One region of the Streptococcus sp. SCPM-O-B-15294 (M123) genome, then DNA from elsewhere that is predicted to be linked to it. Evidence: predicted binding sites of a transcription regulator. Region 1 holds the regulator's gene; each other region holds the start of a gene.
What was found. Region 1 encodes Rex, which represses fermentation and respiration genes when NADH is low (regulators of the CRP and FNR family bind a similar motif). Its sites were predicted from a motif close to TTGTGAANTANTTCACAA; they were not measured.

Region 1 (8,071 bases):
TCCCGATACAGTTTTAGTATCCACCATGTATGCCAACAACGAAACGGGTGATCTCTTGCCTATCAAGGACATTTCAGACCTTTTAAAAGACCATCCTGCTGCTTTTCATGTCGATGCTGTTCAAGCCGTTGGTAAACTTGCTGTAGCCCCTGAAGAGCTAGGAGTTGATTTTCTAACCGCATCGGCCCATAAATTTCACGGGCCTAAGGGAGTTGGTCTTCTCTATGCTAAAAAGCCTGACTTCTTCAATCTCTTACACGGTGGTGACCAAGAAGACAAACGTCGAGCTAGTACAGAGAACTTGATTTCAATTGCTGGAATGGCTCAAGCCCTCAAAGAAGCAACTGAGCAGTTAGACGCAAATTATCAGTACATTCAGAGCTTATCTGAACGTATCCTAACAGGCCTAGAAGATTTAGATTTCTATCTGAATAGCACAGACTCCAAACTTCCTCATGTCTTAAACATCGGCTTCCCAGGTATCATCAATGATATCTTACTGCTTCGTTTAGATATGGCGGGAATTTCAGTATCAACTGGCTCGGCTTGTACTGCGGGGACTGTTCAGCCAAGTCATGTCCTTGCAGCTTATTATGGCGAAGATTCACCTCGCTTGAAGGAATCTATTCGCATTAGTTTATCCGAATTCAATACGACTGCTGAAGTCGATACTTTTATAACAACTATTCACAAAATTTTAGGAGAATTACATGGCATTTGAAACATCTGTCTCATTACCAAACTGCGATTACACATACGCAATCCATCCAAATATTAAAAAATATACCCTACGCGACAATACCTTTGCACAAACAAAGGTTGGAAACTACGAATTAAATCGTTTGTTAGAAGCTATTCCAAATAGTGGAGATGGCTTTAAGTTAAAAATTATCATCAATAAGGATTTAACAGGATTTAAAATTAACATTACTGACAAGTCAGGCCTTCGTTTGGTAAATATTTTTAAAAACCCAGAAAACAAGATTATCCAACAAAAATTCTACTTCCTCATGGACAGTTTAGTTGAACGTGAAATCTTTGAAAGGATTGAAAAGTAATGACCAATAGTCCTGTAGTCCTCACCTATTTGGATGCATATCAGAAGGAACGTCAGGTTAGCTACGACAACATCGATCACTGTCTATTAGCCTTCTCAGGTTGTGTGACCATTCCAGATTCCTATCAGGTTGTTTCTGTGACCTACAAGGGGCAAACCTTACCTTTCACTGGAAAAATCGGTGACTTCTATCGCTATCTGATTCAGTTTGATCAGAGTTTAAGAAATTCCAATTAAGAAAGAAAAACACCGTTTTGGTGTTTTTTTAGTAGAAGATAGTTGCTTTATTCACAAACTTTTTATAAAATAGATTTGAAAGGTTGTGATATTGTGAAACAAGATAAGACTAATCCAATTCCTCGTGCTACTGCTAAACGACTCTCCTTGTATTACCGCATTTTTAAACGCTTTAATGCAGAGAAAATTGAGCGAGCAAATTCAAAACAGATCGCTGAAGCCATCGGGATTGATTCCGCAACTGTTCGTCGAGACTTCTCCTACTTTGGAGAGCTTGGACGACGTGGTTTTGGTTATGATGTCAAAAAGTTAATGAACTTCTTTGCTGATCTCTTGAATGATAACTCCATCACCAATGTTGCTATTGTCGGGATTGGAAATATGGGGAGTGCCCTTCTTCACTATCGCTTCCATGAGCGAAACAAAATGAAAATTGTCATGGCATTCGATACGGATGATCATAAGTTAGTCGGCACTAAAAGTAAAGATGGTATTCCGATTTACGGCATCTCCACACTAAAAGAAAAACTTGAGGGACAAGAGATTCAAACAGCCATTTTAACCGTTCCAAGTGTAAAATCTCAAGAAGTTGCAGATTTACTGGTTGAAGCTGGTATCAAGGGAATCCTTAGCTTTTCTCCCGTACACTTAACAGTTCCAAAAGATGTGGTAGTCCAATATGTCGACCTAACCAGTGAACTACAAACCCTTCTCTACTTTATGCGTAAGAATACATGATAAGCAAAGAGGCTGGGACAAAAGTCCTAGCCTCTCAATTGTCTTTGGATTGTTGAGCAAGACGCAGTGGTTGAGTGGGCTCTACCACGCTGATTTTATCAGCTTTTACAGCCCTACTCAACTGTGCGGAGGTGGGACGACAAAATCGAATTCTAACGAATTACCGATTTCTGTCCCACTCTCTTTTTCTATACCAATAAATCTGTTTCTTCCCGGTAGCTATAATAATCATCAGTTGAGACAATCAGATGGTCCAGGAAAACAATTCCTAGACAATTGCAGGCTTCAATCATTTGTTGGGTGACACCATCATCATTCTTGCTAGGATGAATGATCCCGGACGGGTGGTTGTGAACCAAGATTAAGGATGTCGCCATATGCTTGATGGCATAGTGCAAGATTTCTCTTGGTTCTGCAATGCTACGATTGACTGTTCCAATAAAAATCACTTGCTGATGGATAATTTGATTTTGAGTATTCAGATATAAGGCCAGTAAATGTTCCTGTTTCTCATGGCCTATTTTTTGCTGCATCATTTTTGCCAACTTTTGACTACTCATGATTTGTTCTGTTTCAATCACTTCAGAAGTCTGTATTCGTTTCCCTAGTTCAATAGCAGCTATCAGCTCTATGGCCTTTACTTTCCCAATTCCTGGAATTTCCTGTAACTCCTGAAAACTCATACTAGCTAGTTCTTTTAAACTCTTTAGTGATCCCAACAGGTCTTGAGCGATCTCGTAGACTGGTTTATTTTTGTTCCCCGTCCGTAATAAGATGGACAGCAATTCTTGATGACTGAGCTTATCAGGTCCTTCTGTTAGCAAACGTTCTCTAGGTAAGAGACCAGTTTCTTGAAATACAATATGATACATAAAAAACCTCCTCAATTAATAATTCGCAATTGAGGAGGAAAAAGGACGATTCTGTATAAATTAAATTGGACAAACTACTTCTCTTAAGTTTTCAAGAATTCGAGTTTCTTCATTTGAGAAGTTAATTCTATAGCATTCTTGCACTTGTTCCAAAGAAGCAAGAAATTGACGAATTTCGTATCGAACTAAGTGTTCTTGATCATCAGGAATGTTTTCAATGGTTTCGAAGACCTGTTCAACTTCGTAGATCCCCTTGGTAATGAGCGCTGTTTTAGGGAAATCATTGACCAGTAAGCCATAGAAGTTTCTTAACAAAGTATAGATATCTTCTGTGCGCATTCAGTTCCTCCAAGCTTCTTTCTATCACTCTTCTATTATAAAATAGAAAGCATGCAAAAATATGTCAGTCAGGTAACATTTTATGACTATCCTCTTACAAGTTGGCAGAAAATTAACAGAAAAAAAAGAGGTCAAGGACCTCTTTTTAAGTTGATTATAATTGCATTTGATTATAAGATTTTGTGAAAGCTTCCAGTATATCTTTTGGTGCTTTTGAGTAATCTACTGAAGTTTCCAAAGTCCCTTTTACAATCGTACGATAAGTTGCTGCAGCATCCTCACAGGTCACCAAGGTGATTTCATTAACCCCTTCACGATCTGCAATGACATCGACCCGATCTGGTGTAACTGTCTCAACAGAATTGATGACATAAGTATACACCTTTTCCTTATCAGTGATATAGATTTTCATTCCAGCTTTGGCATGTTCTAATGGAGAAAAGAGCATTTCATTTGCCCCTGTCAAACCAAAGACATGGTGACTAGCCAAGGAGTAATTCCTTTCCCCCATAACCTGGTCCTCTTTCATGGTACCAGCCCCATAATAGAGTCCCACATTATCTAAGCCTTTAAAAATCGGAAGGTTCATCTTCAACTCAGGGATTGCTATCCCCCCAATAACAGGCAACTTCTGCGCCTGCCACTGGGCATTGATAACAGATTCTGTAGAAAGCGATTTGACTTCTTTAAAATCAAAGCTAGTCTTGGCATCTTTATTCTTATCGATGGTCTTTTTCGATACCTTGCTGACCTGGTACTGATTGGTATGCCACACCATGATCATGTTCCGAATCGGAGCATTAAAGATCAAGGCAATAGACAAAAGGATCAGTAAGGTAGCAAAGATATTAATCAAGCGATTGCGTAAGCTTGTTTTCTTCTTTTTTCTTCTTGAAGCCATTATTTATCCTACCCTTCACTTTCAGTCTCAGTCTCTGACTCATCTTTTTCGTCAGCTTGAACCGTTGTAAAGGTTACGATTTGGGCATCTTGATCCAGACGCATCACTTTCACACCCATGGTCGAACGTCCAGTTTGAGAAATATTAGCGACGCTAGTACGAATCATGACACCTGTATTGGTGATAATCATCAAATCCTCATCTCCTTTGACAGTCATGAGACCGGCCAGAGGACCATTCTTATCAGCCACATTAGCAGTTTTAATCCCTTTACCACCACGTCCTTTTGTTGGATACTCATCAGCACGCGTGCGTTTACCGTATCCCTTTTCAGTGATGATCAATACTTCATCTTGATCTGTAATCACGCTTGCACCGACCACTTGGTCGCCTGGGCGAAGGTTGACACCTCGAACCCCAGTTGCCGAGCGCCCCATATTCCGTACGACAGACTCTTTGAAGCGGACAGAATAACCAAATTTAGTCCCGATGATCACGTCCGTATTTCCGTCAGTGAGGAAGACGTTGATCAGCTCATCCTCATCTTTAAGGTTAAGAGCTTTCAAGCCATTTTGACGAATATTGGCAAACTCAGCTACACTGGTCCGTTTCACTAAACCTGAACGGGTTGTAAAGAAGAGATAGGCGTCTTCACTACGATCCTGAGCGACGTTAATAATGGTCTGAATGGATTCTCCGTCATCTAACTTAAGCAAGTTGACAATCGGAAGCCCCTTAGCTGTACGGCCGTATTCAGGGATTTCATAACCTTTCAGACGATAGACCCGTCCCTTATTGGTAAAGAAGAGCAAACGATCATGGGTGCTGGTAGAAACCAATTCACGGACAAAGTCATCATCTTTGACCCCTGTACCTTGAACACCACGTCCCCCACGTTTTTGAGCAGTAAATTCATCTTGATCCAATCGCTTAATGTAACCCTTGTTAGAGAGAGTAATCAAGACATTGCTTTCTTCGATCAAGTCTTCGTCTTCTAGTGATAGAACTTCTCCTACCATCAATTCTGTCCGACGTGGATCTCCAAACTTCCGTTTGACCTCGTCCAATTCTTCCTTGATAATCGCAACTACACGCTCTGGCTTGGCTAAAATATCAGCAAGATCAGCAATCAAGGCAACGAGATCATCGTATTCGCTTTGAATCTTGTCACGTTCCAAACCAGTCAAACGACGAAGACGCATATCCAAGATAGCTTGGCTTTGACGCTCAGAAAGCTTGAACTTACTCATCAATTCTGCTTGTGCTTCTGCATCTGTCTGGCTATTACGGATGATTTTAATCACTTCATCGATGTGATCAAGAGCGATTAAGAGACCTTCCAAGATATGGGCACGTGCTTCTGCCTTCTCTTTATCAAAGATGGTCCGACGAGTTACCACTTCTTTTTGGTGCTCAATATAAGATCCTAAAATCTCACGAAGAGAGAGAATCTTAGGGACACCATTTTGGATAGCCAACATGTTGAAACCAAAGTTGGTTTGCATTTGGGTCATCTTGAAGAGGTTGTTTAAGATAACATTGGCTGACGCATCGCGACGGACTTCAATGACGAAACGAACCCCTTCCCGGTTAGACTCATCCCGAACTGCTGTAATCCCATCGATTCGTTTTTCTTGAACCAAACGAACGATATGCTCATGCACTTTGGTTTTGTTGACCATATAAGGAAATTCTGTCACGACAATGCGTTCACGGCCTGTCTTGGTCTCTTCAATTTCCGTCCGAGACCGCAAGACAATCGAGCCTTTTCCTGTTTCATAGGCCTTATGAATACCCGATTTGCCCATGACCAAGGCTCCGGTAGGGAAATCTGGTCCAGGAAGCACCTCCATTAGTTCACGTGTGGTCACATCAGGATTGTCCATCATTAGTTTGACAGCATCAATAGACTCACCAAGGTTGTGTGGAGGAATATTTGTCGCCATCCCTACCGCAATCCCTGTCGCTCCATTGACTAACAAGTTAGGGAAGCGAGCTGGAAGAACGTTTGGTTCGCGTTCACTGGCGTCATAGTTATCTGTGAAATCAACTGTATTCTTGTTGATATCCCGAAGCATTTCAAGAGCAATCTTGCTCATACGAGCTTCTGTATACCGCTGGGCCGCGGCTCCATCACCATCCATTGAACCAAAGTTCCCATGCCCATCTACAAGCATGTAACGATAGCTCCACCATTGAGCCATCCGAACCATAGCCTCATAAATAGAGGAGTCACCGTGTGGATGGTATTTACCCATAACATCCCCAGTAATACGGGCAGATTTCTTATGTGGTTTATCTGGTGTAACCCCAAGTTCATTCATACCATAAAGGATCCGACGATGAACTGGCTTTAAACCATCTCGCACGTCAGGAAGAGCCCGAGACACGATAACACTCATAGCGTAATCGATGAAACTGGTCTTCATTTCCGATGTTAAGTTAACATCAACTAAGTTATTATCCTGCATTAAAACAATGCCTCTCTTTAATTAATTCACCATACTATTATAACACATTTAGGACTTTTTTTCTCCTTCGGAACACAAGAGTAAAAACGTTTACATCGTTAAAATTAGGCGTAAAACCGTGACAAAGAATAGTAAAAGTGGTAGAATAAAACCGAATGGGGAAAGCCCAAAAAAAATGAAGGAGACGTTTAGAAAATGACTTTAACTAAACAACATAAAAAAGTTATCCTTGTTGGTGATGGTGCGGTAGGTTCATCTTACGCTTTTGCACTTGTTACTCAAGGAATCGCACAAGAACTTGGTATCATCGAAATCCCTCAATTATTTGAAAAAGCGGTTGGTGATGCAGAAGACCTTAGCCATGCCCTTGCCTTCACTTCACCTAAGAAGATTTATGCTGCTAAGTACGAAGACTGTGCGGATGCGGACTTAGTTGTTATTACAGCAGGCGCTCCTCAAAAACCAGGCGAAACTCGTCTTGACCTCGTTGGTAAAAACCTTGCCATCAACAAATCTATCGTTGAGCAAGTCGTTGCTTCAGGTTTCGACGGTATCTTCCTTGTTGCTGCTAACCCAGTTGACGTTTTGACTTACTCAACTTGGAAATTCTCAGGTTTCCCTAAAGAACGTGTTATCGGTTCAGGTACTTCACTTGACTCAGCTCGTTTCCGTCAAGCACTTGCTGAAAAAATCGGCGTTGATGCTCGTTCGGTTCACGCCTACATCATGGGTGAACACGGAGACTCAGAGTTCGCTGTTTGGTCACATGCTAACGTTGCCGGTGTGAAATTGGAACAATGGTTGCAAGCAAACCGTGACTTGAACGAAGCTGACCTTGTAGATCTCTTCATCTCTGTACGTGATGCTGCTTACTCAATCATCAACAAGAAAGGTGCTACTTACTACGGTATCGCCGTTGCCCTTGCTCGTATCACTCGTGCTATCCTTGATGATGAAAATGCTGTACTTCCACTTTCAGTCTTCCAAGAAGGACAATACGGAGTTGAGAACGTCTTTATCGGTCAACCAGCGATCGTTGGTGCACACGGTATCGTTCGTCCAGTAAACATCCCATTGAATGACGCTGAAACACAAAAAATGCAAGCATCTGCGAAAGAATTGCAAGCAATTATCGATGAAGCATGGAAGAACCCAGAATTCCAAGCAGCTTCTAAAAACTAAACAAAACGTTAAACACCATGTCTTAGGACATGGTGTTTTCTTGATCCCATTATTATGAAATCCTAGAGAGCCCTGAGAGCCCAATCCTGCTCTTAAAAACTCACTGCTATCTTCTATCCAAAAATAAAAAAAGAGAGCCTCAAGGCTCTCCTATCGTCATCCACCCTGAGAGAATCGAACTCCCATCTCAAGAACCGGAATCTTACGTGATATCCATTACACTAAGGGTGGCAACTATGATAGTATATCAAAAAATCGATCATTTTACAAGTAA
Region 2 (8,071 bases), on a different contig from region 1:
ATCAGCTTATGCCGTAACTCTTCCATGATTTAATCACCTGTTTCTTTTTTGAATTGTAAGCTCTTACATCATTAATCATAATACTTTAAATATGTATTTTCAATACTTTTTCTATAATTAGAAAGTACTTTCTAAAAAATCTCAGATTTCCTATATTTTTATTGTATGCCTATTTTATTTCATATACAAATATTTTACGTTATTTTTTTAAGTCCTTTTTTATCAACTATTGAGAGGATCTTCTCTCCCACCATTCATTTACTTCCTTATTTATTTCTCATAACTGCTATTTAACCTATCCACTTTTTGGCCTTCTCGTTCTGAAAGTAAATTTACTCCTGGGACTACTTTTAACATCATTCGTTTTCCCCTTAAATCCTGTTACTAGTTTCAATGGTTTTCACTTGCTTTTACTTGAATAAAATGGTCTCCCCATGTTATAATTTGTAATATATTATAGGATTGTCCTGTTATTTCATTTCGCGAGAAAGGAGGACTGCTGTGAAACAAGATCAAGATTTACGCATGATTATCGCAAGTCATGAAACGGAATTGACAGATATGGAACGCGACATTGCCCACTATTTTCTATCATCCGAAGCACGACAGCATTCCCTATCCTCATCTCGCGTGACCAAATTGCTACATGTCTCAAAAGCCGCTTTAACCCGTTTTTCTCAAAAATGCGGGTTTACTGGCTATCGGGAATTTGTCTACCATTTTAACGAAGAAACCAAGAATCAAAAACAAGTGCAAGATCATGACGAACTGACTCTCAGTGTTTTGCAGCGCTACCACCATATCAGTAATGTCACTGAAGGCCTGATCAAAGATTCACAATTGGATCGAGTGGCTGAACTGATCGACCAAGCGGACCGGGTCTACTTCTTTGGGATCGGTAGTTCTGGTTTAGTAGCTAGAGAAATGAAATTGCGCTTGATGCGATTAGGTGTCGTATGTGAGGCTCTGACAGATCAAGATGGCTTTGCTTGGGCGACTAGCATTCTCGATTCCTCTTGTCTGGTCATTGGCTTCTCACTATCAGGAAGTACGATCTCTATTACAGACAGTCTACTAAATGCCAAGGAAAAAGGGGCCAAGACGATTCTTATAACTTCTAACCCTGTTGCCATCCACCAAGGATATACAGAGGTATTGCCTGCTGTAGCCCTTCCTAGCAACACCTACATCGATCGAATTTCTGCCATTTTCCCTCTACTCATCGTTGTGGATTTGGTCTATGCCCATTTCCTCAATAAAAACCGAGAACAAAAAGAAGTTGTCTTTGATAGCTACTGGGAAAACAAAAAACTCTCTAGTCAACGTTCTCGAAAATCTTAATATGGTCTCCCTATTTTAAAAAACCATGAAGGTTGGGGCTTCTCCCATCCTTCATGGTTTTTATGTTTCATGTTTTTGTCTATTGATACTAGTTTCAGAGATGCAAACATTCTAAAATTTTTAAAGAAATTTTTTCCATTTCCAGATTTTTATACGAATAGTATAAGTGACCAAATAAAAAGAAAGGAGGACCATAGATGTACTATACTCCCATTATCATCCCATGGTTTTTGTATTACTTCTTCCGTAAATAAATAAGGAAAGGGAATGCCAAACATGAAAAAGAATACCAAAGCTTTTGTTCTATTAATCTTGCTTTCATTGATCTTGTTTTAAACTAAAACCTTGAAACGTAAGAAAAACACAGCATTGGCTATTGACCTTATCCTTGCTTCATCTAATCAGCTCAGCTGACACAAAATGAACAAAAGTCAACCACATACAAGCTAGCTCTATTGGAAAATTACCCTAGCTTTGCATTCAACAAAAATTAGGAGTATTAAGATATGAGATGGCCTATCCACACTATGATTTTTGCAATCATCATCGCATTAACTGTTTTACATGATGCACATCTGATTGCGTTTCAACCAAAAATTAATTTAGCCATAGCGGCTACAATCTATCTAGCAGTTGATGCTAGATGGCGACAAACAAAAAAGAAAGAGGAAAATTAAATGACAACAGAATTCACCCAAAAATTCACACCCTTAACAGAAGAAGAATTAACACAAGTCGATGGGGGAGCTATCCCATTGGTTGCTTGGATCCTTGCTCATCCCTATCTATCTGGCACTATTGCTGGTGGTGTAACAGCTGTCGGAACTGCCATTTGGGGAGCATTTAAATAATTAATTTGAAGGAGAAAAGCAATGATAGACCAAGTACAATTTAAAGATCTCACGCATGAAGAATTAAGTGATGTTAATGGTGGAGGACTCCCTTTTCTGTTAGTTTTCGCTTACGGTTTTTCTTCTGCTTATATCGGGACAACAAAACTGATCGATGCATTTCATAGTAATATGACACGAAAATGGTAAAGGAGGAGACCTATGAGTCTGGTATTTATCACCCTCATCCTTTTGACAGGATACTGCATTCTTGATAAAAAAGCACCCAAACAAGTAGAAGGGTACTTTCCTAAATTTGCTATTGCCTTCATGGTCACTTTCACCATTCTGAACGAGGCAATTGATTTACTCTACACGATCTTACATTAAGGAGGACATCTATGGATACAAGCATCCATTATACTTGCCTAACAGAAGCTGAACTGGCGACCATTGATGGAGGAGCCTCCGTCTTTGACTCGGCAAAATTCATCGTTCAAACATGGAATATTCTATACAATTCTGGACGTGATTTTGGCCGTAGTATCATCAATGGCATCGTGCACTAGAAAGGAGCAAGCATGAAACTCGAAGAAACACGTTTTAGAAGCTTGTCCGAGCAGGAACTCAGCCATGTAGATGGTGGATCCGTCTGGATCACTGTTGGACTAATCGCTACTCCCCTTCTCATGGGAACCTTCGCTGGCGCCTTTGACGAATACGCTCGCAAACGAGGCAAATAGTAACACTTCTTTATCATCTCACTTAACAGTACAAACATCCCAGCTATCATTCTATAGCTGGGATGTTCTATTGTTTAAACGATCTTTTTAAGCAAAAAAATGAGGCTGGGACAAAAGTCCTAGCCTCTCAATTATTTTTTGATTGTCGAGCAAGACGCAGTGGTTGAGTGGGCTCTACTACGCTGATTTCATCAGCTTTTACAGCCCTACTCAACTGTGCGGAGGTGGGACGACGAAATCGAATTCTAACGAATTACCGATTTCTGTCCCACTCTCATTTTTCTATCTTATTTAGGTGATGGATCTATCCAACTTCTTAGCTGAGGTCGTTATCAATAATGACTTTCAAGGCATTGTTTTCGCCAGCATGTTTGAAAATTTCGTATGCCTTTTCTGCTTCTGACAGTTTGAAATGATGGGTCACCAACTTCGTTGCATCAATCTTACCAGATTTCAAGACGTTAAGAAGCATTTCAGTTGTATTGGCATTAACCAAACCGGTATTGAGCGTAATGTTCTTGATCCAAAGGTCATCAAGATTGAAGCTAACTGGTTTACCATGCACTCCGACGTTGGCAATATGACCGCCGACAGAGATAATATTTTGACAGACATCAAAGGTAGCTGGATATCCCACACATTCCATGGAGATATCAACACCACGACCATCAGTCACTTCATTGATAAAGGCCTTGATTTCATCAATATCACTTGAACAGATGGTATGAGTAGCTCCAAACTTCTTAGAGGCTTCGAGACGTGACCCTGACAAGTCTACCATGATAATGGTAGCTGGTGAGAAGAATTGTACAGTTAAGAGAGCTGCCAAACCGATCGGCCCTGCACCAACGATACAAACGTTGTCTCCAGGTTTCACGTGAGAAGGAAGAACACCAATTTCATAGGAAGTCGGAAGAATGTCTGAGAGCATAACCAAGGCTTCGTCATCTACAGAAGCTGGTGCATGATAGAGACTGCCGTCTGCGTGAGGGATATGGACATACTCTGCTTGGGTACCGTTGATCAAGTGGCCAAGGATCCAGCCCCCATCTTCACAGTGGGAAGGCAAGCCACGTTTACAGTAGTAGCAAGTGTTACAAGCTGTTACGCAAGAGATGATAACCTTGTCTCCTACCTTAAAGTTCGTAACCGCTTCGCCGACTTCTTCGACAATCCCAATTCCTTCGTGACCCAGAATGGTCCCTTCTTTACAAGCTGGAACATCACCACCCAAAATATGGAGGTCTGTTCCACAAATAGTCGTTTTCACTAAACGAACAATCGCATCAGTTGGTTTCTTGATCACTGGTTTTGGTTGATCAATCAACTGAAGATTTCCTGCGGATACATATGTTGCTGCTTTCATAAGCGACTCCTTTTTTGTTGGTTTCATCAAACCATTTTATTACAGTTTTTACTTTGTGAATATTATAACATATAAAGTAAGCGCTTGCAACATATTTATTAGATTTCTTTAAAAGATCATTTTCAGATCACAAAAACCAATTTTAGCATTAAAACAAAGAAAAATCCCCCGCTCTTTTGAGCGAGGGATAGCTGATAAACATCAGTTGTTCTCTAGTGTCTTATTTACGACGTCCTGGACGTTCTTTGTAACCATAGTATGCATCTTCGATGATTTCTTGCATGTGGTCTACCATTGGAAGACGTGGGTTAGCTGGTGAACATTGATCTTCGTAAGCAAGGAAGGCCAATTCACGAGAATGTTTCTTCCATTCTTTTTCGTCGATTCCTTGTGCTTTGAAGTTCATTTCGATACCTACGCGCTCACCAAGTTCGTATACAGCTTTTGCATAAGCTTCAACTGCTTCTTCTGGTGTAGAGCATGGAAGTCCTAGCATACGAGCGATGTCTTGATACTTCTCATCTGCACGGTAGTAGTTGTACTTAGGCCATGTTGCTGTCTTAGCTGGGCGTGTACCGTTGTAGCGGATAACGTATGGAAGCAAGATCGCATTGGTCCGTCCGTGAATGGTGTGGAATTGCGCACCAATCTTGTGGGCCATTGAGTGAGAAATACCTAAGAAGGCATTCGCAAAGGCCATACCTGCGATGGTTGACGCATTGTGCATCTTTTCGCGTGAGTGGAAGTCCGCGTTCTTCACTGAGCTTTCCAAGTTTTCGAAGACAAGTTTGATGGCTTGAAGCGCAAGACCATCTGTGTAGTCACTGGCCATTTGAGATACGTAAGCTTCAGTCGCATGAGTCAAGACGTCCATACCAGTGTCCGCTGCAACAGATCCTGGAATTGTCAATACCAAAGCAGGGTCTACGATTGCCACAGTTGGTGTCAATGAGTAGTCAGCGATTGGGTATTTACGGTTGTTTGCTTTATCAGAGATAACGGCAAATGGCGTTACTTCAGATCCTGTACCAGATGTAGTTGGGATCGCAATGAATTTAGTCTTCTTACCAAGCAATGGGAATTTGAAGGCACGTTTACGGATATCCATGAATTTTTGTACAAGGTCACGGAAATCCACTTCTGGTTGCTCGTAGAAGAGCCACATAACTTTGGCAGCATCCATTGGTGATCCACCACCAAGAGCGATGATTGTATCTGGTTTGAAGGAACGCATAATCTCAGTACCACGTTCAACTGTAGTGATATCTGGATCTGGTTCTACATCAGCAAAGATTTGGTAAACTACCTTATTGCGACGAAGGTCAAGCTGTTCGATGATACGATCAAGGAAACCAAGCTCTACCATAGCGTGGTCTGTAACGATCATGACACGTTCAACGTCACGACATTTTTGTAAGTATTCAATTGAATCACGTTCAAAGTATGTTTTTGAAGGAAGTTTCATCCATTGCATGTTATTTCTCCGGCGTCCGACTTTTTTGATATTCAAGAGGTTGATGGCACTAACGTTGTCCCCAACAGAGTTGCGTCCGTAAGAACCACATCCAAGTGTCAATGATGGCAAGAAGGCATTGTAAACATCCCCGATACCACCGAAAGTCGAAGGAGAGTTGCAGATCACACGAATGGCTTTAACTGCTTTACCAAATTCTTTGGTCAATTCTTCGTCAGCTGTATGGATGGCAGCTGAGTGACCAAGACCGTTGAATTCAACCATTTGGCGAGCTTTGTTAATTCCGTCTTCACGGCTTTCAGATTTCAAGACAGCGATGACTGGTGACAATTTTTCACGAGTCAAAGGCTCTTTTTCACCAACTTCTTTACATTCTGCCGCAAGGATATTGGTTCCTTCTGGAACTGAGAAGCCAGCTTGTTCAGCGATCCATGCTGCTGGTTTCCCAACGATGTCCGCATTCAATTTCGCACCCGCACAGTTCTTGCTGTTGGCTTTCACACCGAAGCAGAACTCTTCAAGAAGGGCTTTTTCTTTTTTGTTAACAAAGTAAGTGTGGTAAGATTTGAATTCTTCAACAAACTCATCGTAGATTTCTTTATCGATGATGACCGCTTGTTCAGACGCACAGACCATACCATTGTCAAATGATTTAGACATAACGATATCGTGTGCTGCTTGGCGGATATTGGCTGATTTTTCAACATAAGCAGGTACGTTTCCGGCACCAACCCCAAGAGCTGGCTTCCCACATGAGTATGCTGCTTTAACCATGGCGTTACCACCGGTCGCAAGGATAGTCGCAACTCCTTCGTGGTTCATCAGGGCACTGGTTGCTTCCATAGATGGTTGCGTAATCCATTGCACACAGTTTTCAGGAGCTCCTGCTTTAATCGCTGCATCGCGGACGATTTGTGCCGCATGAGCTGATGATTCTTGAGCTGATGGGTGGAAGGCAAAGACGATAGGGTTCCGTGTCTTCAAGGAAATCAAAGCTTTAAAGATTGCTGTTGAAGTAGGGTTGGTTGTAGGAGTGATCCCGCAGACAACTCCGACTGGCTCAGCAATAAGGGTCAAACCAGTGACGTCATCTTCTGAAATGACACCAACTGTTTTCGTATGACGCATGTTATTTACTACGTGTTCACAAGCGAACAAGTTCTTAGTCGCCTTGTCTTCAAAGACTCCACGACCAGTTTCTTCATAGGCATGAAGAGCGAGCTCACCGTGTGCGTCAAGAGCTGCTACAGATGCTTTCGCCACAATGTAGTCGACTTGCTCCTGATCCAATTTGCGCATTTCTTCAAGCGCTACGAGCGCTTTTTGCACCAACTCGTCTACGTGTTTTTCAGCAGCGAGTTTCTTTTCTTCAGGTGAGAGAGTTTTTTTATCAGCCATTTGATGCTTTCCTCCAATGTTTGAAACCCTTATCCTTTTCCGGAACTTTTTCCTGTTTTCAGAAACTTTCAAGAATAGTGTAAGAAATTTCGATTTGTTAATTTTTTCACAATATTATTGTACTCTATTTTAGAAAATTTGTAAATAGTTTCACAAAGATTTTTTTAACTTTTTTCCATGAACCCTCCTTCTCCTTCTATACAGGAGTATTTTCAAGAAAAAATTGAAGGATTTTTTTGAGAACGCACTTCAATTTCACAAACAAATATTTTCACGCAATTTTTGTAAGCGTTTTCTTAATTTTACTAAAAAAAGCAATTTTCTTCAAGCGAAAATTGCTTAAATTATATAGTAAATTTTAGGGTTTAACCGGTCCCTGATTAGCTTGATCAACTGCTTCTTTCACGACGTTGGCATACAAGTTTCCTCCGACATCGATGGAACCATCTGATTCTAAACCAAAGTGGACACTATCCGTTCCAGCCCAAATCTCTGGATTATCGATAGCAACTTGGTACCAGTCTGCTACATAGACATAGTCATATTTTTTAGCCAACTCCAGCTGATACTGTCGAGTCTGAACGGTAACGCTATTGCTATCATTGGCTTCACGCCCATCATATGGGGTCACAAAGATTAAGCGATGTCCTTTTGGTAGTTCTTGAACAAACTTATCCAACAATTCTTGATAATTATTAGAAGAGTTGGTTCCAAGAGCGATTACCACGTTCTTGAGCAAGACTCTATTGGCAATATCCGTTTCATATACTTTTAAGCCCGAGTCCAGATTGCGGCTCACCAAAGCATCTAATTGGATATCTGGCAGAACTTGTTTCAGATAATCTGATGCCCGGAGGTTTACAGAATCTCCGATCATGGTCACGCCATCTGACACATTGTAGGAAGTCGCTGAAGCATT
Region 3 (8,071 bases), on a different contig from region 1:
TTCGTACCAGAAAAATCATTCACAGGAACAGGTACAGGCGTAACAGTGAAACGTGTTGATAAGAACGGTACTCCAATTACCGCTACTTACACACCAACAGTAACACCAGTTGCTCCAACAGGTGAACCAGTTACATCAATTGGTAAGAAGGGTGCTACTCAAACAGGTAAACCAAGCTTCACAGAAGGTGATAGCCGTGTACCAATGAATGACGAAGTTCCAGCAACCTTTGAAGATGGTTCAACTACGAAGACAATTCCTGGTGTTGGTACTTACACAGTAGCAGCAGACGGAACAGTAACCTTCACTCCAGAACCTGAATTTACAGGAACTGCACCAGCAGTGACAGTAGTTCGTGAAGATGTGAACGGAACAAAAGCTTCTGCAACTTACACACCAACTGTCTTGCCAGTAACAACATTCGTTGACGAAAATGGCAAAGAAATTCCAGGCTTCCCAACTGAAGATGGTGAACAACCTAAGAAAGACATTCCTGGTTATGAGTTCGTGAAGACTGTGGTAGATGCAAATGGTAATACACAACACATCTACAAACAAGTTGTAACACCTGCTCCAGAAACTCCTTCAACTCCAGAAACTAAGGAAGTTGCATTCATCAATCCAACTGATGAAAAAGCAGTTCTTCCTAAGACTGGTACAGAGGAAAGTTCAAAAACTGGTCTTGCAATTCTTAGCGCTTTGACAGGTCTCTCATTATTCGGACTTGCTAAACGCAAAAAAGAAGACTAAGTTCTAGGATTTGTCTCATCAAAACCGCGAGAAATCGCGGTTTTTTTGACGAAAAAAATAGAAAGTTTTGATCGTGGAACCAATAGTTGGAAACTGTCTTTTCAAGAAAAATTTGATAAAATAGGAGTATCAGTGTAAAGGATGTAAGAATGAGTAAGAAAGTAATTGGCATTTGGGCTCAGACAAAGAATGGAGTTATCGGCAAGGATCAGGTCATGCCTTGGCATTTACCAGCTGAATTGCAGCACTTTAAACAAACGACAACGGGCCATGCGATCCTTATGGGGAGAGTTACCTACGAAGGATTAAACAAACGCGTCCTTCCAAATCGGACCAATATCATTCTCTCTAGAGATGACAAGTATGATGTAGAGAATGAAAGGGTCTTGTTAAAAACTTCCGTAGAGGACGTTTTAGACTGGTATAAGGATCAGGATCAGTCGCTCTTTATTATCGGTGGGGAGAAGGTGATTCGCCTGTTCGAGTCTTATCTAGAGGAGCTCTATCAGACTGTGATTGATGCTGAATTGGATGGAGATACCTATTTCCCAGAAGACTTCCATTGGGATCAGTTCCAGTTATTAGACGAGCGGACGATCGAAAAAGACGAAAAAAACCCTTATGACTTTACCATTAGACATTTTGAAAGAAAGGAAGACTAGTTCATGGAACGTAGTATCTTTGGCTTTTTTACAGCCGTTCTATGTGTGATTTGCTTAGTATGTGCTTCCCAGACTCTTCGGAAGAAGCGCTATGGCTTAGCCACCCTCTTCTTATTAAATGCCTTTACCAATCTTGTGAATTCGATTCACGCCTTTTATATGACTTTATTTAAATAAATTACAAACAGACTTTAGAATCGGGAGAAGAAAATGCCTACAAATCAATCAAATGATATGATGGTTTATTGTTCGTTTTGTGGTAAGAACCAAGACGAAGTACAGAAGATTATCGCAGGGAACAACGCCTTTATCTGTAATGAATGTGTTGAGTTAGCTCAAGAAATCATTCGCGAAGAACTAGCTGAGGAAGTCTTGGTAGACCTCTCAGAGGTTCCAAAACCAATCGAACTCCTCAATATCCTTAACCACTATGTTATCGGTCAGGATCGTGCTAAACGAGCCCTCGCAGTAGCGGTATATAATCACTACAAACGGATTAACTTCCACGAAAATCGTGAAGAAGACAATGATGTGGATCTCCAAAAATCAAACATTTTGATGGTGGGACCTACAGGTTCAGGAAAAACTTTCTTGGCTCAAACACTTGCTAAGAGCTTGAACGTGCCATTTGCCATTGCGGATGCGACAGCCTTGACAGAAGCAGGTTATGTCGGAGAAGACGTTGAAAACATCCTTCTGAAGCTCTTGCAAGCAGCTGACTTCAATATTGAACGTGCAGAGCGTGGCATCATCTACGTTGATGAAATCGATAAGATTGCTAAGAAGAGTGAGAACGTCTCTATCACCCGTGATGTGTCTGGTGAAGGGGTACAACAAGCTCTCTTGAAGATCATCGAAGGAACTGTAGCGAGCGTGCCACCTCAAGGCGGACGCAAGCACCCACAACAAGAAATGATCCAAGTTGATACCAAGAATATCCTCTTCATCGTTGGTGGAGCCTTTGATGGGATTGAAGAAATCGTGAAGCAACGTCTAGGTGAGAAGATCATCGGATTTGGTCAAAATAACAAAGCCATCGATGAATCAAGCTCTTATATGCAAGAAATCATTGCAGAAGATATCCAAAAATTCGGCATTATTCCTGAGTTAATCGGTCGTCTTCCAGTTCTTGCTGCATTAGAGCAATTGACAGTGGATGACCTGGTTCGTATTTTGAAAGAACCAAGAAATGCATTGGTGAAACAATACCAAGCTCTCTTATCCTTTGACGACGTTGAATTGGAATTTGATGACGAAGCGCTTGAAGAAATTGCAAGCAAGGCCATCGAACGTAAGACTGGTGCTCGCGGACTACGCTCCATCATCGAAGAAACGATGTTGGATGTGATGTTTGAAGTTCCGAGTCAAGAAGATGTCAAACTGGTTCGAATCACCAAAGAAGCAGTTAACGGAACTGAAAAACCAATTTTAGAAACTGCCTAGAAAGAAATTCTATGAAAGTAAATACTCATAATGCGGATATTCTCTTGAGCGCTACCAATAAAAGCCATTATCCTCAAGATGATATCCCAGAAGTTGCACTTGCCGGTCGATCAAATGTCGGCAAGTCTTCTTTTATTAATACCATGCTGAATCGTAAGAACTTGGCCCGTACATCAGGAAAACCAGGAAAAACACAATTATTGAACTTTTTCAATATCGATGACAAACTTCGTTTTGTCGATGTACCTGGCTATGGATATGCTCGTGTTTCCAAAAAAGAACGCGAGAAATGGGGCAAAATGATTGAAGAATATCTGACATCAAGAGAGAATTTAAGAGCTGTTGTCAGCTTGGTTGATCTTCGTCATGAACCCTCGGCAGATGATGTCCAGATGTACGAGTTTTTGAAATATTACGAAATCCCTGTTATCTTGGTTGCGACCAAAGCCGACAAAATTCCAAGAGGAAAATGGAACAAGCATGAATCCATGATCAAGAAGAAGTTAGATTTTGATAAAACAGATACCTTTATAATCTTCTCATCGGTCAATAAAACTGGAGTAGAAGAAGCTTGGGATGCAATTTTTGACTATAGTTTTTCGGAATAAATCGTATTATTACTAACCTGTTATTTATTTGTTTGATTTATCTCGATATTGTAATTAAAATGTAATATTGAGCTCAACAATTTAATGCTTTTCTGTGCTATAATCATCTTAAAGAGTTTTCATTAAAACATTAGGAGATTATCACATTGAAAAAATTACTAAATAAATCGAAATTGATTGGATCCTTAGTAGCTCTGGTAGCTGCAGGAACAGTTGCGGCAGCCATGAGTGAGCACGTAGGAAACGTTGGAGCTAATGATGAAGCATATTCTCAATATGCAGATCCAACAGAAGCCTTCATCTCACAAATCGGTGAATCTGCTCGCCAACTTGGTCAAGAAAATGACCTGTATGCATCAGTTATGATTGCTCAAGCCATCCTAGAGAGTGGAGCTGGTCAATCTGGTTTGTCATCTTATCCACACTACAACCTTTTTGGTATTAAAGGTAGCTATGCTGGTCAATCAGCAGTGATGCAAACATGGGAAGATGACGGTAATGGAAATGCTTATACTATCAACGATGCTTTCCGTTCATACCCTAGCTACTATGAATCATTGCAAGACTATGTTGCTGTTTTGAAACAAGGTCACTTTGCTGGCGCTTGGAAAAGCAATACAACTAGCTATCAGGATGCAACTGCAGCCTTAACGGGTGTCTATGCTACTGATACAAGTTACTATGCTAAATTGAACCACATCATCGAAACTTACAACCTTACTCAGTATGATTCACCTAGTGTCTATGGTGGCTATGAAGGCACAGTCTACAACCCATATCGCCAACAATACACAACTCAAGAGATCTTGAACTTGGATATCGCTTGGGCAAATCGTTTCTTGTAAGATATGAATTAAATTGAATGATAAACAGGCCATTAAGGTCTGTTTTTTCTTCTCTTCGGGTTAAATCGTTGTTTTATAGAACACAAAATTTTTGCTAATATTTTTTTGAAAACCTTTTCAGGGAGTTGGAACTATGATATAATGAAGAAGTTCACAAATTCAATATATAAGGAGATTCAGATGGGAGAATCAAATTTTGTTCTTAAAGTAGAAGCAGCATGTCAGAAGAAGGAAGAACTATATACAGCTTCTAAAGCTCGGTATGCTGTCCGCTCTATGTTTGCGGGTGCATTTCTAACAATGAGTACAGCAGTTGGGATTGTGGGTGCAGATTTGCTCAATACCTTCTTGCCAGGTTCTGGTCGTTTCTTGTTCCCATTTATTTTTGCCTGGGGATTGGTTTATTTACTATTTTTAAATAGTGAGCTAACGACTTCAAATATGATGTATCTGACAGCTGGTGTTTATCTAAAGAAGATAAATTGGAAGAAAGCTTTAGAGATTCTACTTTATTGTACATTCTTTAATCTAGTTGGCGCCTTGTTCCTCGCATTTCTTTTCAATCAGACAAGTGCTTTTTCTCATTTGAATCCAAAAGGATTCCTTGGCTCGGTTGTAGAGATGAAGCTCCAACGTTCCAATCAATTGATTTTCTTTGAAGGAGTGATTGCTAACATCTTTGTTAACATAGCAATCTTGTCCTACCTTTTCTTTAAAGATGAAACAGCGAAAGTTCTGATGGCTTTGTCAGCTATTTATATGTTTGTTTTCCTTACCAATGAACACATCGCAGCGAACTTTGCTTCTTTCTCATTAGCTACATTTAATTCTATTTCTAAAGATTTGCCTCATTTAGAGTTCTTCAATGTACTTCGTCATTATGCAGTCACTTTTGTAGGTAACTGGGTAGGTGGAGGAGTGATCATGGGCTTAGCCTATGCATGGCTCAATCGTACTAAGACGATCTATAAAGATTAATTATTTTTTAAAAAAAGTTTGCAAAAATACTTGCATTCTTTTTTTTTATGTGATACACTAAATAACGGTTTGAAAAAACTGCCTAAGACAGTAGGGGAGCTCGACTCATAAAGATCCTACCGAGGACAAAACGTATCATGTAAAAGAAGCGTATTGTACTTTCGTGTCTAGGTTTGGGCGCGTTTTTCTTTTGGAAAAATTCCCCAAGCAAAATAATTACGGAGGTGAACACACTAATGAGTGAAGCAATTATTGCTAAGAAAGCGGAACTAGTTGACGTAGTAGCTGAGAAAATGAAAGCTGCTGCATCAATCGTCGTTGTAGACGCTCGTGGTTTGACAGTAGAACAAGATACAGTTCTTCGTCGTGAGCTTCGTGGAAGCGAAGTTGAGTACAAAGTGATCAAAAACTCAATCTTACGTCGTGCAGCTGAAAAAGCTGGTCTTGAAGATCTTGCATCTGTTTTTGTTGGACCATCTGCAGTAGCATTTTCTAACGAAGATGTTATCGCACCAGCGAAAATCTTGAACGACTTTGCTAAAAACGCTGAAGCACTTGAAATCAAAGGTGGTGCAATCGAAGGCGCTGTCGCATCTAAAGAAGAGATTCTTGCTCTTGCAACTCTTCCAAACCGCGAAGGACTTCTTTCTATGCTCCTTTCTGTACTTCAAGCGCCAGTGCGCAACGTTGCTCTTGCAGTCAAAGCGGTTGCAGACAACAAAGAAGACGCAGCTTAATCTTAAGCTACGCAGCGTAGCCTAGCTACAATAAAATAAAAACATAAAATATATAAACTTATTTGGAGGAAATAACAATGGCATTGAACATTGAAAACATTATTGCTGAAATTAAAGAAGCTTCAATCCTTGAATTGAACGACCTTGTAAAAGCTATCGAAGAAGAATTTGGTGTAACTGCAGCTGCTCCTGTAGCTGTTGCTGCAGCTGGTGCTGCTGACGCTGGTGCTGCTAAAGATTCATTCGACGTTGAATTGACATCTGCAGGCGACAAGAAAGTCGGCGTTATCAAAGTTGTACGTGAAATCACTGGTCTTGGTCTTAAAGAAGCTAAAGAACTTGTTGATGGTGCACCTGGCGTTATCAAAGAAGGTGTTGCTACAGCTGAAGCTGAAGAAATCAAAGCTAAATTGGAAGAAGCTGGAGCTTCAGTTACTCTTAAATAATCGAGTTTCCAATCAAAACGAAAACCGAGGTTTAGGCCTCGGTTTTTTTATTCTTTAGGAATTGTAAATAATTATCAAGTTCAAGAATTCTTTATTTAAATTCTCCAATAATCAATATATTGAAAACGTTTTATTTATTTGTTAAAATAGTTTTAATAAGTTAAAAGGAGATTACTTATGAAATATTTTAAACGTCTGGTCTTTATTGCTTTGTTTGCTTTTAGCGCTTTGTTTCTTGTTTCCTGCGCTGGGGCTGGCTCTAGCGATAATGGTGTCTATGTATTTGAACCTACGTCAGAAGAAATCCTAGAAATGGTGGAAAAAGAAACTGGGACAAATAGTGCTGCTAACCTTTTCGTTGATCAACTAAAAATTAAAGTGGAACTTGAAATTAAGGATAATTCAGGAAAAATATCTGCTTCAGTTAGTATGTTTGGTAACAAGCAAGAGAAATCTGTAGATATAAAAGTAGATCAAAAGAACAAAACTTTTTGGTCAGAAGAGGATCCTGAGAAAAAGGTGACATATAAGATCGAAGGAGATGTTTTAACAGTCGAAAATTCTGACCTAGACATTGGAGATGAAAATACGTCAGCATTCTTAAAATACGTAAAATTCAAACGTCAAAAATAAAATATAGAAAGTAGATAGTATAGGGCTATCTACTTTTTTGTCTCTAGAAAATAGGTATTGAACCGATAAAAAGCCTGATTTCTGTTGGATTTATCAAATCGAAACCAAATTCTTTTGGTGAGTGTTAGCTCCACCGTATATTCTTATACTTCTTAAGTTCTTACTCATTTATTATGTTGTTAGACTTCTATTTTTTTGATAAAATAGTATTTATCAACAAAAAAGGAGATTTCTGATGAAATACTTTAAACGTCTTGTCTTTGCTGCTTTGTTGGCAGTTGGTGCGGTTTTCCTTGTAGCTTGTGGTTCTACAACTAGCGACAATGGGAAATATGTCTATAAAGCTGAAAAGGAACAAATTAAAAGCATCCTTAAAGATCAAGGGGCAACTGATGAGCAACTTGAGAAGGTCATTGATCAATTTTCATTGACAATGACAATTGAAATTAAAGATACAAAAGCTAAAATGATTTTCGAAATGAAAGCTCTTGGTGAAAGCAAAGAGAAAACTATTGACCTGAAAGCTGATCAAAAGGCTAAAACTCTTGAAGGCGGTAAAGACAAAGTCAAGTATAAGATTGATGGTGATGTTTTAACTTTGGATGTATCAAAAGCAGATTCTAGTGATTATGAAGTTTTTAATTTCTTCAAAGATGCAAAATTCAAACGTCAAAAATAATCGTATCTAGAGGGGGTAGCGGAGGCTATCCTCTTTTTTATTCTTTGATTTTCTTCTGCTCTTTTCCTTGCTAGCCTAGGGGGGATCTGATATAATAGGGATGACTTGAAGGAGCCAACGTGCTTTGTAAAATAGCTTAAAAAGTGCTTGAGGGTGCTTTTTTATTGTATAGGGAGGAGAAAGGTATGGGATATATTTGGTCCTATTTGAGAAAATATCCAAAATGGTTGTGTTTGAATTTTACAGCAGCCATCTTTTTTGTGATTGTCAATCTCGGTTTGCCAACTGTT
Region 4 (8,071 bases), on a different contig from region 1:
ATAAGATGGAGGAGACTACCCGCAATGCCCTCTTTATCATCCAGGGAAACAGAGCGACCTCTGTAGACATGCGCTTGGAAGCACTGGAACGGATCCACAAGGATCTTGCTTCCTGCATGCCTGATCTTCAATTTGAGAAGTTTATCGTCACAAGAAATGGCGTGGAGCCAGCTACTTAAGTGTATAAAAATCATTTTCATGAAAGTTTCAATTTGACAAAGTAGACCATTTGCGGTAAGATATTGTTCGGGCACCTCATTTTGAGGTCGGAGCTCCCTAATCATTAGGGGGCTATTTTTGTTTTTCCGAAAAGGGGAATGGCCTCCACCATATTAGAAGAAGAGGAAAGCATATGTCAACAAAATATATTTTTGTCACTGGTGGTGTCGTATCATCCATTGGGAAAGGGATTGTCGCAGCGAGTCTCGGTCGCCTGCTCAAAAATCGTGGATTGAAAGTGACCATTCAAAAATTTGACCCTTATATCAATATTGACCCAGGGACGATGAGTCCTTACCAGCACGGGGAAGTCTTTGTAACAGATGATGGGGCAGAGACAGACTTGGACTTGGGTCACTATGAACGCTTCATCGATATCAACCTGAATAAGTACTCAAATGTGACAACAGGAAAAATTTATAGTGAGGTCCTTCGCAAGGAACGTCGTGGAGAATACCTTGGAGCAACTGTCCAGGTCATTCCCCATATCACGGATGCCTTGAAAGAAAAGATCAAACGTGCAGCAACTACGACGGATTCAGATGTCATCATCACAGAGGTTGGTGGAACCGTTGGAGACATTGAGTCCCTTCCCTTCCTTGAAGCTCTTCGCCAAATGAAGTCTGATGTTGGGGCTGAAAATGTCATGTACATCCACACAACCTTGCTTCCTTATCTTAAGGCAGCTGGTGAAATGAAAACCAAGCCAACGCAACACTCTGTCAAAGAATTGCGTGGTTTGGGAATCCAACCAAATATGTTGGTCATTCGTACAGAAAAGCCAGCTGGACAAGGAATTAAAAATAAACTAGCCCAATTCTGTGATGTAGCCCCAGAAGCTGTTATTGAGTCGCTTGATGTAGAACACTTGTACCAAATTCCATTGAACTTGCAAGCACAAAACATGGACCAAATTGTTTGTGACCATTTGAAATTGGATGTTCCTGCAGCAGATATGACCGAATGGTCTGCGATGGTCGACAAGGTCATGAACCTCAAGAAACAGGTCAAGATTTCCTTGGTTGGAAAATACGTAGAATTGCAAGATGCCTACATTTCTGTTGTTGAGGCCTTGAAGCACTCAGGATATGCCAATGATGCCGAAGTGAAGATTAATTGGGTCAATGCTAATGACGTGACAGCTGAGAATGTAGCGGAACTCCTAGCTGATGCTGATGGGATTATCGTCCCAGGTGGTTTTGGTCAACGGGGAACAGAAGGAAAAATTCAAGCCATCAAGTATGCGCGTGAACAGGACATCCCAATGTTGGGTGTCTGTCTGGGGATGCAGTTAACCTGTATCGAGTTTGCCCGTAATGTCTTAGGACTTGAAGGAGCTAATTCATCCGAATTGGATCCAGAAACCAAGTATCCAATTATCGATATCATGCGGGACCAAATCAATGTGGAAGACATGGGAGGAACGCTCCGTCTCGGTCTTTACCCATCTAAACTCAAACGAGGATCAAAAGCAGCAGCTGCCTATGACCATCAAGAAGTGGTACAACGTCGCCACCGTCACCGTTATGAGTTTAACAATGCTTTCCGTGAACAGTTCGAAGAAGCAGGATTTGTCTTCTCAGGCGTTTCACCAGACAACCGTTTGGTCGAAATCGTTGAAATCCCAGAGAACAAATTCTTTGTCGCTTGCCAATACCACCCAGAATTGTCAAGCCGTCCAAACCGCCCAGAAGGACTTTACACAGCCTTTATCACAGCGGCCGTTGAGAATCACGATAGCAAATAAAAATCAAGGGTGTGCAATAAGTGTCCAGCCTTTGGACTATAATAGTAATAACTACATGACGCAGTGGTTGATTGGCATCTTTGTTCGCTATTCAAGCTCCAAAGATGACCTAATGAGGGAAACAAAGTTTCCTTTATCCGCAACCTTCAACAGTCTCCCAGACTGTTGAAGCTATGCGGGGGTAGGAAGATTGAAAAGGTTTGGGGAACCTTTTCAACTTTTTAATTAGTCGGAGTTCTTTCCCACTCCCTTTTGTGAAGAAATGACAAGCTTTGAAAAAAGTTTGAAAAAAATCTTGACAAGAAAGTAGAAGATTGATATACTAGTAGGGTACTCAATCGCGGGGATGGCGGAATTGGCAGACGCGCAGGACTAAGGATCCTGTGACCGCTTTAGGTCGTGAGGGTTCAAGTCCCTCTCTCCGCATCGGATGATCAAGACAGCTTCGGCTGTCTTTTTTCTTGTTCATTTAGGAGAAAGATCGCTTGAAAGAGAAGAAAACGCTTTAAAGACTCAGGAAAAGCTAGCATTTTCAATGAAAAAGTGATAAAATAAACAATGTAAGTGGTTTAACCACAAAAAATTAGAGGAGGCCTACTACTAATGGCAATCGTTTCAGCAGAAAAATTTGTCCAAGCAGCTCGTGACAATGGTTACGCAGTTGGTGGATTTAACACAAACAACCTTGAGTGGACTCAAGCTATCTTGCGTGCAGCAGAAGCTAAAAAAGCTCCAGTTTTGATCCAAACTTCTATGGGTGCTGCTAAATACATGGGTGGTTACAAAGTAGCTCGCAACATGATCGCTAACCTTGTTGAAGCAATGGGTATCACTGTACCAGTTGCAATCCACCTTGACCATGGTCACTACGAAGATGCTCTTGAGTGTATCGAAGTTGGTTACACTTCAATCATGTTCGACGGATCACACCTTCCAGTTGAAGAAAACCTTAAATTGGCGAAAGAAGTTGTAGAAAAAGCTCACGCTAAAGGTATCTCAGTTGAGGCTGAAGTTGGTACAATCGGTGGTGAAGAAGACGGTATCGTTGGTAAAGGTGAATTGGCACCAATCGAAGATGCTAAAGCAATGGTTGCTACAGGAATCGACTTCTTGGCAGCAGGTATTGGTAACATCCACGGTCCATACCCAGCAAACTGGGAAGGTCTTGACCTTGACCACTTGAAGAAATTGACAGAAGCTCTTCCAGGATTCCCAATCGTATTGCACGGTGGTTCAGGTATCCCTGATGAGCAAATCCAAGAAGCTATCAAACTTGGTGTTGCGAAAGTTAACGTTAACACTGAGTGCCAAATCGCATTCGCAAATGCAACTCGTCAATTCGTACGTGAATACGATGCAAACGAAGCAGAATACGACAAGAAGAAACTCTTCGACCCACGTAAATTCTTGAAACCAGGATTCGAAGCAATCACAGCTTCAGTTGAAGAACGTATCGACGTATTTGGTAGCGAAAACAAAGCTTAATCTTGTTTGAAACGTTATTAACCAGAGGTTTATCCGCAAGGATAAGCCTTTTTAATTTCTCTTTTTCTGAAAAATGTTTGTTTCAAACAAATAATGATTGCGATTCTGACAGTTTAAGGTTATAATAAACAAAAACGAAGCAAGTAGGTAGGAAATGAAAAAACAGGAAAGACTGAATGAAATTATCAATCTGGTCAATAAGGCTGGAACCGTTTATGTTCAAGACATCATGGAAAGTATGCAGGTGTCGGATATGACGGTCCGTCGGGATTTGATTGAATTGGAAAAGCAAGGTCTCCTTATTCGGGTTCGAAATGGAGCCAAAAGTAACCAATTCCTCCCTTCACGGGAACTGCCCCATGAAGAGAAGTTGCTAAAGAATATTCTGGCTAAGCGTGAAGTAGCAAAGAAAGCTAGCGAGCTGATAAAAGAAGGCGAGAGTATTTTCCTTGGGCCGGGGACCTCTGTTGAGGTTCTTTCCGAAGCCATTAATAATAAGGAACTGCGCGTGGTGACAAATTGTCTACCGATTTTTCAAGAATTGTTAAAGAAAAAAAGTGATACCTTTAAGGTAATCCTCTTAGGAGGGGAGCTTCGAGAAACCAGTCAAGCTTTTGTCGGCGAGATAACGAACACTCTCATGGAAAGAATGTACTTCCACAAGATGTTTTTTAGTGGGAATGGCATTGTGGATGGACGCGTTCTGACCTCTTCTTTTGAAGAAGCCTATACGCAAAAGTTAGCCTTAGAACGTTCTTCTGAAGCTTACCTACTGATTGACTCCTCCAAGATTGGTAAGGAAGACTTTACCTCTATCTGTTCCTTGAAAAAAGTAACTGCGGTGATAACGGACGATGCATCTGAGAAAGCACATGAAGAATTAGAGGAATATACACGTGTGATTGTATAAATAATAAACTGAAAAAGAGAGAATGATTCTCTCTTTTTTTGTTTATTACAAACAATTTAGGGCTAAAAAATAATAAAAAATAAAGAAAAATGAAAAAAATAAACAAAAAATAGTTGACAACAAACAAAATTAGCGCTATACTGTGTTTGTGAATAACAAAACGAAGTCGAATGAAGAAAGAGGAGAACTTTCTTTGTTGACAGAAATGCAAAAAGGAGAAGCAGATGGCAATTGTAGTTGGTGCGGATGCAGCAGGTATTCGCTTAAAAGAAGTAGTCAAAGAATATTTGGAAGCAGAAGGTTTCCAAGTCGTGGACGTGACAGAAGAAGGGCAAGACTTTGTCGATGTGACTTTAGCTGTTGCAAAAGAAGTGAAACAAGCAGAAGATAATCTGGGTATTGTTATTGACGCTTACGGAGCTGGTCCATTTATGGTCGCAACTAAAATTAAAGGAATGGTTGCTGCAGAAGTTTCAGATGAGCGTTCTGCCTACATGACCCGTGGACACAACAATTCTCGTATGATCACCATGGGTGCTCAAATCGTAGGTGACCAATTGGCCAAAAATATCGCCAAAGGATTTGTAAACGGTAAGTACGATGGTGGTCGCCACCAAATCCGTGTCGATATGCTCAACAAGATGTGCTAAGGAGGAGAGAAAAATGAAAATTGCAATTGGATGTGATCATATTGTTACAACTGAAAAAATGGCTGTTTCTGAATTTTTGAAATCATTGGGTCATGAGGTCCTTGATTTCGGAACCTATGACCATGCTCGGACCCACTATCCAATTTTTGGGAAGAAGGTTGGGGAAGCAGTAGTGAGTGGTCAAGCAGATCTTGGTGTATGTATCTGTGGAACTGGCGTTGGAATTAACAACGCGGTTAACAAGGTTCCGGGTATCCGTTCATCCTTGGTCCGCGATATGACCTCTGCTCTTTATGCGAAAGAAGAACTCAATGCCAACGTGATTGGTTTTGGAGGGAAGGTCACAGGAGAACTTCTGATGTGTGACATTTTGGAAGCCTTCATCCATGCGGAATACAAACCAAGTGAAGAAAACAAGAAATTGATTGCCAAGATTCAACATTTGGAAACCCACAACGACCGTCAAGAGGATGAGGATTTCTTCACAGAATTCCTTGAAAAATGGGACCGTGGGGAATACCACGACTAAGAGGTGAGTCTATGATTTTAACGGTAACCATGAACCCTTCAATCGACATTTCCTATCCATTAGAAAGCTTACACTTGGATACGGTCAATCGAGTTGACAAGGTAAGCAAAACCGCAGGAGGGAAGGGTCTCAATGTCACACGGGTCCTTGCAGAGATTGGAGATCCTGTCACGGCAACTGGTCTGATTGGTGGTTCAACAGGCCAATTTATCTTGGACCATCTGGATCAGGAAATCGGCAAAGAATTCTTTGAAATTCAAGGGGAGACCCGGAATTGTATTGCGATCCTGCACGAAGGGAAGCAAACTGAAATCCTGGAAAAAGGTCCGTCTGTTTCTGAAGAAGAAGGGCAAGCCTTTCTTGATCACTATGAAGCCTTGCTTCCAGATGTAGCAGTCGTTGCCATCTCAGGTAGTTTACCAGCTGGCTTGCCAATTGATTATTATTCTCAATTGGTCGAGCGCGCTAAGAAGGCAGGGAAACCAGCCGTTCTGGACTGCTCAGGCGCTTCCCTAGAAAAAGCACTAGTAGCTCCCGTTCAACCAACAGTGATTAAACCCAATAATGAAGAGTTGTCTCAACTCTTAGGCTACGAAGTGACTACGGATTTAGATCAATTAAAAGAGGTCCTTCAATCTGACTTATTTAAAGGAATCGAATGGGTCATCGTCTCCCTAGGAGCTTACGGTGCCTTTGCCAAACATGGTGATGTCTTCTATAAAGTGGATATTCCAAAAATTGAAGTGGTCAATCCAGTTGGATCTGGTGATTCGACAGTTGCGGGGATTGCCTCAGCTCTCTATCATCAGGAAGACGACCAAGCACTTTTAACCAAAGCCAATGTCCTTGGCATGTTGAATGCTCAAGAAGCAACGACAGGCCATATCAATATTCATCGCTATGATGATTTGTATCAACAGATAAATGTAAAAGAGGTATAAGATGGTATTAACAGAACAAAAACGCAACTATTTAGAAAAATTGAGCACCAAAGAGGGTGTGATCTCAGCCTTGGCCTTTGACCAACGCGGTGCCTTGAAACGCCTTATGGCTCAGTATCAAGATACAGAACCAACCGTGGCTCAAATGGAAGAATTGAAGGTCTTGGTGGCTGAAGAATTGACACCATTCGCATCTTCTATGCTCTTGGACCCTGAGTATGGACTTCCAGCGACTAAGGTCTTGGATGCAGAAGCAGGTCTCTTGTTGGCTTATGAAAAAACAGGCTACGACACTTCTAGCACTAAGCGTCTGCCAGACTGCCTTAACCTTTGGTCAGCTAAACGCATCAAAGAACAAGGTGCAGATGCAGTGAAATTCTTGCTCTACTATGATGTGGATAGTGCAGAAGAACTCAACCAAGAAAAACAAGCCTATATTGAACGCATCGGTTCAGAATGTGCTGCAGAAGAAATTCCATTCTTCCTTGAAATCTTGGCTTATGATGAAAAAATCGCGGATGCCGGATCTGTAGAATATGCGAAAGTAAAACCTCGCAAGGTTATCGAAGCTATGAAAGTCTTCTCAGACCCACGCTTCAACATCGATGTTTTGAAAGTAGAAGTGCCAGTTAACGTCAAATACGTTGAAGGCTTTGGCGATGGAGAAATTGTTCATAGCCGTGAAGAAGCTGCTGCCTTCTTTAAAGAACAAGAAGCAGCAACCAACCTTCCATACATCTACTTGAGTGCCGGTGTCTCTGCTAAACTCTTCCAAGAAACCTTAGTCTTTGCCCATGAAGCAGGCGCGAACTTCAACGGGGTCCTCTGTGGCCGTGCAACTTGGGCTGGATCTGTAGAAGCCTACATCAAGAATGGGGAAGAAGCAGCTCGTGAATGGTTGCGTACCGAAGGTCGTCGCAACATTGAAGAACTCAACCAAGTCTTGGACCAAGTCGCAACTTCTTGGAAAGAGCGTATTTAACAGTGTAGACCACTCCTTTAACGATGGTCGTTCGAATTTCCTTGAAGAGTCCAGAGAATACAACGATAAACAGCTATTTGTTAGAAAAAAACAAAAAAGTTAAAAAGTTGTTAAGAAAGGGTTTACAAAAACAAAAGCGTGTGCTATACTTAATCCATAATTGAATACAAGGTGAGTGTTAGTAAGTTAGATTACGCATGATCACAGATGAATTAGGGAAGACTCTCTCTAATCTCATTTGTGGTCATTTTTTATACCTCAAACCTTGAATAAACTAACAAGGAGAGTACCATGTATCGGATTTTAAATCCACTCAATCACAATGTTGCTCTGGTGAGAAATGACAAAGGGGAAGAACTGATTGTCATTGGAAAAGGAATTGTTTTTGGGAAAAAGAAGGGTGACCTAGTTCCAAAAGAAAAGGTAGAAAAACTCTTTCGGATGAAAACAGAGGAATCCAGAGAGAACTTTATGACCCTGTTAAAAGACGTTCCTTTAGACTTCATCACAGTGACCTACGAGATGATTGATTACTTGAGCAAAAAGTATCACTACCCTGTTCAAGAATATATCTATGTGACCTTGACCGACCACATGTTTTGCTCTTA

Region 2: a site for Rex is predicted at 4,334-4,351, ahead of AC3E8G_RS07755 (zinc-dependent alcohol dehydrogenase family protein). Genes of this name have one in related genera too.
Region 3: a site for Rex is predicted at 4,377-4,394, ahead of AC3E8G_RS05520 (formate/nitrite transporter family protein). Genes of this name have one in related genera too.
Region 4: a site for Rex is predicted at 2,508-2,525, ahead of AC3E8G_RS04030 (class II fructose-bisphosphate aldolase). Genes of this name have one in related genera too.

The regions. Positions count from the first base shown of each region.
Region 1 is NZ_JBYQGU010000003.1:103,877-111,947, reverse strand. Features, by position in the region: gene AC3E8G_RS03505 (cysteine desulfurase family protein) at 1-721, shown strand, start outside; gene AC3E8G_RS03500 (DUF1831 domain-containing protein) at 711-1,058, shown strand; gene AC3E8G_RS03495 (DUF4649 family protein) at 1,058-1,294, shown strand; gene AC3E8G_RS03490 (redox-sensing transcriptional repressor Rex) at 1,388-2,032, shown strand; gene radC (RadC family protein) at 2,221-2,904, opposite strand; gene AC3E8G_RS03480 (porphobilinogen deaminase) at 2,965-3,243, opposite strand; gene AC3E8G_RS03475 (class A sortase) at 3,398-4,144, opposite strand; gene gyrA (DNA gyrase subunit A) at 4,153-6,615, opposite strand; gene AC3E8G_RS03465 (L-lactate dehydrogenase) at 6,811-7,797, shown strand; tRNA gene AC3E8G_RS03460 (tRNA-Arg) at 7,957-8,028, opposite strand.
Region 2 is NZ_JBYQGU010000011.1:38,432-46,502, reverse strand. Features, by position in the region: gene AC3E8G_RS07795 (N-acetylmannosamine-6-phosphate 2-epimerase) at 1-26, opposite strand, end outside; gene AC3E8G_RS07790 (MurR/RpiR family transcriptional regulator) at 502-1,341, shown strand; gene AC3E8G_RS07785 (hypothetical protein) at 1,848-2,018, shown strand; gene AC3E8G_RS07780 (Blp family class II bacteriocin) at 2,019-2,192, shown strand; gene AC3E8G_RS07775 (class IIb bacteriocin, lactobin A/cerein 7B family) at 2,214-2,381, shown strand; gene AC3E8G_RS07770 (hypothetical protein) at 2,394-2,561, shown strand; gene AC3E8G_RS07765 (alcohol dehydrogenase) at 2,573-2,740, shown strand; gene AC3E8G_RS07760 (hypothetical protein) at 2,753-2,914, shown strand; gene AC3E8G_RS07755 (zinc-dependent alcohol dehydrogenase family protein) at 3,231-4,280, opposite strand; gene adhE (bifunctional acetaldehyde-CoA/alcohol dehydrogenase) at 4,501-7,152, opposite strand; gene AC3E8G_RS07745 (acyltransferase family protein) at 7,511-8,071, opposite strand, start outside.
Region 3 is NZ_JBYQGU010000006.1:61,437-69,507, forward strand. Features, by position in the region: gene AC3E8G_RS05490 (CshA/CshB family fibrillar adhesin-related protein) at 1-750, shown strand, start outside; gene AC3E8G_RS05495 (dihydrofolate reductase) at 900-1,412, shown strand; gene AC3E8G_RS05500 (hypothetical protein) at 1,416-1,589, shown strand; gene clpX (ATP-dependent Clp protease ATP-binding subunit ClpX) at 1,623-2,855, shown strand; gene yihA (ribosome biogenesis GTP-binding protein YihA/YsxC) at 2,867-3,463, shown strand; gene AC3E8G_RS05515 (glucosaminidase domain-containing protein) at 3,610-4,308, shown strand; gene AC3E8G_RS05520 (formate/nitrite transporter family protein) at 4,489-5,286, shown strand; ribosomal protein L10 leader region at 5,350-5,484, shown strand; gene rplJ (50S ribosomal protein L10) at 5,523-6,023, shown strand; gene rplL (50S ribosomal protein L7/L12) at 6,101-6,469, shown strand; gene AC3E8G_RS05535 (hypothetical protein) at 6,647-7,102, shown strand; gene AC3E8G_RS05540 (hypothetical protein) at 7,338-7,781, shown strand; gene AC3E8G_RS05545 (ABC transporter ATP-binding protein) at 7,967-8,071, shown strand, end outside.
Region 4 is NZ_JBYQGU010000004.1:49,594-57,664, reverse strand. Features, by position in the region: gene AC3E8G_RS04045 (B3/B4 domain-containing protein) at 1-179, shown strand, start outside; gene pyrG (CTP synthase) at 353-1,966, shown strand; tRNA gene AC3E8G_RS04035 (tRNA-Leu) at 2,307-2,392, shown strand; gene AC3E8G_RS04030 (class II fructose-bisphosphate aldolase) at 2,570-3,451, shown strand; gene AC3E8G_RS04025 (DeoR/GlpR family DNA-binding transcription regulator) at 3,606-4,361, shown strand; gene lacA (galactose-6-phosphate isomerase subunit LacA) at 4,586-5,011, shown strand; gene lacB (galactose-6-phosphate isomerase subunit LacB) at 5,025-5,540, shown strand; gene AC3E8G_RS04010 (tagatose-6-phosphate kinase) at 5,552-6,481, shown strand; gene lacD (tagatose-bisphosphate aldolase) at 6,483-7,463, shown strand; gene AC3E8G_RS04000 (PRD domain-containing protein) at 7,755-8,071, shown strand, end outside.